Linked DNA regions of Terriglobus albidus. The protein of the gene in region 1 interacts with the protein of each later gene in a pairwise test. Links are inferred from orthologs where the notes say so. Each region holds a gene or a part of one and is shown in the gene's direction. Other genes may lie near its edges.

Evidence for each region.
Region 2: the proteins of dprA (region 1) and recA interact in binary tests that used the Bacillus subtilis proteins (3 or more experiments, as listed by UniProt). The link is inferred for Terriglobus albidus from one-to-one orthologs.

Annotation. Positions count from the first base shown.
Region 1 is NZ_CP042806.1:2,866,213-2,869,432, forward strand. The notes cover bases 201-3,105. They hold dprA (DNA-processing protein DprA), read left to right. Parts: upstream 201-1,019; coding sequence 1,020-2,192; downstream 2,193-3,105. Other genes in these bases: FTW19_RS11395 (menaquinone biosynthetic enzyme MqnA/MqnD family protein), read right to left, coding at 201-905; topA (type I DNA topoisomerase), read left to right, coding at 2,354-3,105. Also shown: more of FTW19_RS11395, read right to left, coding at 57-200; more of topA, read left to right, coding at 3,106-3,220. UniProt on the Bacillus subtilis protein: Protein that helps load RecA onto ssDNA during transformation. Binds cooperatively to circular ssDNA, is able to bridge different segments of DNA. Favors the loading of RecA onto SsbA- or SsbB-coated ssDNA and formation of RecA-DNA filaments.
Region 2 is NZ_CP042806.1:4,763,103-4,766,336, reverse strand. The notes cover bases 316-3,234. They hold recA (recombinase RecA), read left to right. Parts: upstream 316-1,200; coding sequence 1,201-2,268; downstream 2,269-3,234. Other genes in these bases: coaD (pantetheine-phosphate adenylyltransferase), read left to right, coding at 3,155-3,234; FTW19_RS19045 (DUF2199 domain-containing protein), read right to left, coding at 2,538-3,119; nth (endonuclease III), read right to left, coding at 316-1,037. Outside these bases: FTW19_RS19060 (EamA family transporter), read left to right, coding at 1-183; more of nth, read right to left, coding at 285-315. UniProt on the Bacillus subtilis protein: Multifunctional protein involved in homologous recombination, DNA repair and competence.

The DNA of each region.
Region 1 (3,220 bases):
TCCTGCTAGGACGTAGAGTTGTGTTGCAAAGTTCTTGTTCGGCGGGCGAAAAGTTTTTATTCGACAAATCGTAGTTCCGGAGCCTGCGGAATGGCTCCGGTCGCCGCTGCAAGGTCGAAAAAGTGCTTCATCGCTGCGACACACCGCTCATCGAGGACGTAGTGGATGTTTTCGGTAAGGTAGGTGCGGATGATCTGAGGAGAGACGGCGATGCGTTTCTTCCAATGGGCTACGAGATCTTCGATATGCGCCAGACCAGCGTCGCGGGAAGCGTTCAGGTCATCGATCAGCAGTGCTGCATTGGTCTGCGCCAGGGCCTCCGCGCTCAGAGCCCAGATGGCGGCCACCCAGGGCAGGCCGGTGCGCGTCGTCCATTCTTCGGCGACGTCGTACCAGTAGAGACGCTGGCTGGCGTGCATCTCGATGACCGGATGCGATTCGCTGGCGATGAGCGCAGGGTCGCCAATCAGCAGGGCAGCATCAGCATGCTCAAGCATGGTGTCCACCAGAGGAGCATGCGGCCGGAACTCCGGGTCGGTTCCAAGAAAATGCCGGAAGAGCACCTTTGCATACGCCACGGAGGAACGTGACGAAGTGTCCGCCGCGAGCGTTCGGATCTGATCCAGAGGAACGCGGCTTACGATCTGAATGGAGCGGACGCGGCGCAGCGAGGCGATTGTGCACCCGGGAACGATCAGCAGATCGGGGATGGTTGCAAGCGCTGCAATGGGGATCAGGCCCAGATCTGCTTCGCCCTCGGCCAGCTCATGCGCGCAGTTCGACGGCAGCGTGTAGTGAATGTCGTACCGTTCCGCGAGAGCTTCGCGTTTGGCAGAGTGCTCAAAGTCATAGAGCAGAGGTGCAGGGTTCAGAAAACCGATCGCCGAAATACGTAAACGTCCCACTCTTTCGAGTTTACTCAATCGCTGTCCAGTGGAAGCTCTGTTCTGATTTCGTGTCTTCGGCATGGTGTAAGGTGGCTACAATCATCAACTGCAGTGCAGGAGCCGAGCAGCAAAATGAATGCGTGCACCAACGACGCGCGTCTGGCATGGATGGCGCTTATCCTTTCCCCCGGCATGGGGGCGATTCGCAGCTGGCGTACGATGCAGCGTCTGGGAGACGCCGCCAGCCTGCTGACTCTGCCGCTGACTGAGTTGGAAGGCCTGGGACTGCCCGCCGCGGCGGCACAGTTTGTCGCCGATGGCCGGGCACTCGCGGCTGCGGAGGACGAGGCCCGGAAGGCTGAGGAGGCGGGAGTGGCCTTTCTGACTCCGGAGGATGAGGCCTATCCCGAACGTCTGCGGCAGATTTACGACCCGCCCGCGGTGCTGTGGCTGCGGGGCGACCCGGCAATCCTGAACCTGCCTGGAATCGCGGTGGTCGGTACGCGGCATCCCTCGACCTACGGACAGGGAATGGCGGAGCTGCTGGCGCGTGATCTTGCCGCACGTGGGCTCGTAATCCAGAGCGGTATGGCCCGGGGCATCGATACCGCCGCTCACAAAGGGGCTCTTACTGCGGGTGGAAAGACTGTGGCTGTCTGGGGGACGGGTGTAGATGTGATCTATCCCAAAGAAAACAAGCGGCTTGCAGAAGAGATCCTTCTCAAGGGCGGGGCGATCGTAAGCGAGTTTCCTCTCGGAACCTTTCCCGCGCCACAGAACTTCCCCGTGAGAAACCGGATTATCAGCGGCATGTCCGTCGGGGTGCTGGTGGTGGAGGCCGGAGAGTATTCCGGCACCCGGGTGACAGCCCGTTGCGCTCTGGAACAGGGGCGAGACATCTACGCCGTTCCGGGAAACGTGACCAATAAGAACGCCTGGGGACCGAATACGCTGATCAAGCAGGGAGCCCGGCTAACTGCAACATGGGAAGACATTTGGGAGGATCTGCCAAGCGACGTCCGAGCCCTGCTTACGGCCGGGGATGAATCCTCGCCGGGTGGAACCGCATCTCTATTCCCCGAGAACACAGCCAACGGAGAGGGAAGGCTGGCGGGATTGGGGGAGCAGGAGCGGCAGGTGCTCAGTGCTCTGGCCATGGATAGTGCCGTCCAACTCGATGAGTTGATTGAGAAACTCGAGGGTTCGATGGGGGCGGCCGAGATCTTTGCTGCGCTCTTCGAACTGGAACTTGCAGGGCTGGTGCGGCAGTTACCGGGCAAAAACTACGTCCGCGTGATGGTGTGAACCTTTTCCGGTTTCGTTACGTTTTGTGTTGCAGTCCGTCGAAGCAGCCATGTTCCGCAGTTGACCGCGGGGCCGGGAGGCGTGTTAGGTTCTCCAACAGTATTAAGAGCGAGTAGGCCGCCACCTGCGGCGGCCGGTTTAGAAGCGCAGAAGGAAGACCCATGGCGAAGTCACTGGTGATTGTCGAAAGCCCGGCAAAGGCAAAGACAATCGGAAAATATCTTGGCAACGACTACACGGTGGAGGCCTCAATCGGCCACATCATGGACCTGCCGAAGAACGATATCGGGGTAGAGCTCAAGAAACGTACCTTTGAGCCGACGCTGATCGTCTCTCCGGGCAAGGAGAAGGTCGTTGACCGCCTGAAGAAGCTCGCCTCGAAGGCTGATGCTGTGTACCTCGCGCCTGACCCTGACCGCGAAGGCGAGGCGATTGCCGCCCACCTGAAGATGCAGATCTCGCCCGCCGCGCGGGGTAAGCGGGTGCAGCGCGTTACCTTCAACGAGATCACTCCCAAGGCCGTGAAGGCCGCTTTCCAGCACGCCCGCGATATCGATGAGCATCTGGTCGATGCGCAGACGACGCGCCGCGTCCTGGATCGCCTGGTGGGATACCAGATCTCTCCGCTGCTGTGGGACAAGGTAAAACGCGGGCTCTCCGCCGGTCGAGTGCAGACCGTAGCACTGAGGCTGATCGTGGAGCGTGAGCGCGAGATCAATGCATTCCAGCCGGTGGAGTACTGGACCATTGATGCCGAGTTGATGCCGAAGGCCGGCAAACAGAGTTTCATCGCTCGTCTTGTCGGTATCGATGGAGAGCCGGCACGTGTAGCCAATGGCAAAGATAAGGAAGGCAAGGCGCAGTTCCTGTCGAATGCGCTGCCCGATCAGAAGATTACGGACGCTACCATCGCGGCTTTGAATAAGGCCACGTGGTCGGTTCGTGCGGTCGAGAAGAAGGAGCGGCGGCGTAACGCGCCCGCACCGTTTACGACCTCCAAGCTGCAGCAGGATGCTGCCGGGCGCCTT
Region 2 (3,234 bases), 1.9 Mb from region 1 along the record:
TGGCTGTGCTACTTCCGTGCTCTGCAGCTTGGACAGGCGTCTCGTGTGGCCCCGATCGACAAGCTGAGTGTGGCGTTGGTGATCGTCTTTGCGTGGATGTTTCTGGGAGAAGCGCTGACACCACTGAAGGTATTGGGTGGCTTGCTGATTACGGCAGGTGCAGTTATTCTGGCGTTCGCTTGAAACTGAAATTAGCTAAAGAAAAAGTTTCTATATTTCTTGTAATATATTGATTTTGTTAGTGTTGTTGTGGGGTTATCCGGCTTGACGGTATGGGTTTCGTTTTAGTGTGAGCTCCAGGTTTTGTCGCTGGAGTTGCAGAGCCTCTCGAGGGTGCATTCGGCGCAGCGGGGTTTGCGGGCGATGCAGACCTGGCGGCCGTGGTAGATGATCCGGTGCGAGTAGTTGATCCATTCGTCCTTGGGAAGGATCTTGATCAGGTCCCGTTCCACCTTCACGGCGTCCGTATGCTTGGTCAGTTCAAGCCGGCGTGAGATCCGAAGTACATGGGTATCCACCACCACTCCGACGGCGATACCGAACCATGAGCCGAGAACGACGTTGGCGGTCTTGCGTGCGACGCCGGGAAGCGTGATCAGCTCCTCCAGGGTCTGCGGGACCTTGTTCCCGAACTTCTCAACGACGGCTTTCGCGGCTCCCTGGATGTTCTTCGCCTTGGCGCGGAAGAAGCCGGTGGTGCGGATGATCTCCTCAATGGCGGGCAGGGGCGCCTCGGCCAGGGCCTTGGGGGTGGGGAAGGTGCGGAAGAGCTCTGGCGTGACCATGTTGACGCGGACGTCAGTGCACTGGGCGGAGAGGGCCGTCGCGACGACCAGCTCCCAGGCAGAGTTGTGGTGCAGCGCGCAGACCGCGTTGGGATACGCCTTGCGCAGGGCATCCAGGATGGCGGCGATCCGTTCCGGGGCAAGCGGATTGTGCGAGCCCTTTTTTGAGGGACTCTTTTTCGCGGCGACCTTTTTCAGGGCGGAAGGTTTTTTAGCAGGTGCAGTGGCTGGCTTGACGGACTTGGTGGCCATGGTCGTTTCCGAATCATAGCGCGGCTGGTTTTGTACCGGTTTTCCACTGGGAGGGGCAAAAATACTTTCGCTTTTTCTTTGCTTGTGCCGCCGCTTTGCTGCTAGACTCTGATTTCCTGCAGCAGGCAAGAGGGATGCGGGACCGACTGAGGAGACACGCAACGTGGCGGATGACCGTTTAAGGGCAGTAGAGCTGGCAATGGCCGGCATTGAGAAACAGTTTGGCAAGGGATCGATCATGCGCCTGGGCGCGCGTGAGGCCATCGTTCCGATCTCGGTGATTTCGACCGGGTCCATCTCTTTCGATGCGGCCCTTGGGGTGGGCGGCGTGCCCCGCGGCCGTGTGATCGAGATCTATGGTCCTGAGTCTTCGGGTAAGACCACCATCACCCTGCAGATCATCGCGGAGGCGCAGAAGGCCGGCGGCCTGGCGGCGTTTGTCGACGCCGAACATGCCCTGGATCCGATCTATGCCCGCAAGCTTGGCGTTGATGTCGACAACCTTCTGGTCAGCCAGCCGGACTACGGTGAACAGGCACTGGAGATCACGGAGGCTCTGGTTCGTACCGGCGCCATCGATGTGCTGGTTGTCGACTCAGTAGCAGCGCTGGTACCGAAGGCCGAACTCGATGGTGAGATGGGTGACTCGCACGTTGGTCTGCAGGCCCGCCTGATGTCGCAGGCGCTGCGTAAGCTGACCGGAACGGTTGCCAAGTCCCGCACCAGCCTGATCTTCATCAACCAGATCCGCGAGAAGATCGGAGTTATGTTCGGTAACCCCGAGACCACCACCGGTGGACGTGCGCTGAAGTTCTACTCTTCGGTTCGTATCGATATCCGCCGTATCGGCGCGGTGAAGGAAGGCGAGGTTGTCACCGGATCGCGCACCAAGGCCAAGGTGGTAAAGAACAAGGTTGCGGCTCCATTCCGCGAGGCTGAGTTCGACATCCTGTACGGCGAAGGTATCTCCCGCGAGGGCGATGTGCTCGATCTGGCTGTGGCCAACAACATCGTGGAGAAGAGCGGCGCCTGGTACAGCTACTCGGGCGAGCGCATCGGTCAGGGACGTGAGAATGTGCGCGGCTTCCTGAAAGAGAACAAGGACACCTTTGAGCGGATCAACAGTGAACTGCGCGCCAAGCTGAAGATCGGTGCCGCAGCAGCAGATATTCCAGCGGTGCCGGAGAACGGCGAGGCGGCGGCTCAGGAGGTCGTCCGCGGACGCAAGTAATTGGTCGTGTGTGCAACAACGCCGCCCGAAAGGGCGGCGTTGTTGCGTTAAAGCCTTGAGTCGCAATACACCGGGTGTCCCATGTCCCTTGGGGACATGGGACGTTCGAGCGGAGCTCGAATCGTTCTGTTACGACCGCTAGGGTGGGTATCTGTGGCTTCCTTGCCCACCCTAACGTTGTGAGCGTTCACCCCAGCGAACAACGTTCGCTGGGGACCCCGAAGGGTGGGGTACCCCGGTTAGTGAAATGGAGGGGTGAGCAGTCAACTCTATCTTGGCTCCGGGTGATGCAGGATCTGTTCCGCGATCTGCTGGATACGCTCGGTGCTGAGCCCTGTCATCTGTTCCTGTGCCAAAGGATGTGTCTGATCGAGCACGGTCAGGTGGGGGCGCCTTCCTACCGGTTGTGTGGCGACCAGTACTTCAAGGCCGAGCGTGCGGGGATAGTGATGCAGTTCGTTGGCAAGATAGCCCGGGAACGGTGGCTCGTCCTCTCGGCCGGGTGTCTTCCAGAGTTCATGGGTCCGGAAGAAGTTCTTCGGGCTCACTTCCACCCAGCAGCCGTAGGCAAAGTAGGGAGCTTCGATTCTGATCTCCGGAGCCGGGCCTGAGCGTGGGTCCAGAAGCTCCGGTGCGGGTTGGTTCTGCTGGTCCAGGATGGGCAGAACGATGCGTCCGCGAAGGAAGAACTGCCGTTCGTCGAGGATGCATTGCTCGGCTGAGATCTGGGCGCGGGTGGCTCGTTCCTCATCCGGGATGGCGATAAAGGCATCCGGCGCCTTGATGCTGTAGCTGGTTGGAGCTGGAGGATGAATCTGCCCGCAGACCGAGCAAAGGAAGCCGTTCGTCATACATCTCCAGCATAAGCGTGTATGCTGCATGTGCGATGCAGCCCGTACGAGCCATCTATCCCGGCACCTTCGATCCGTTGACCAACGGCCACCTTGACCTGATCGCACGCGGCTC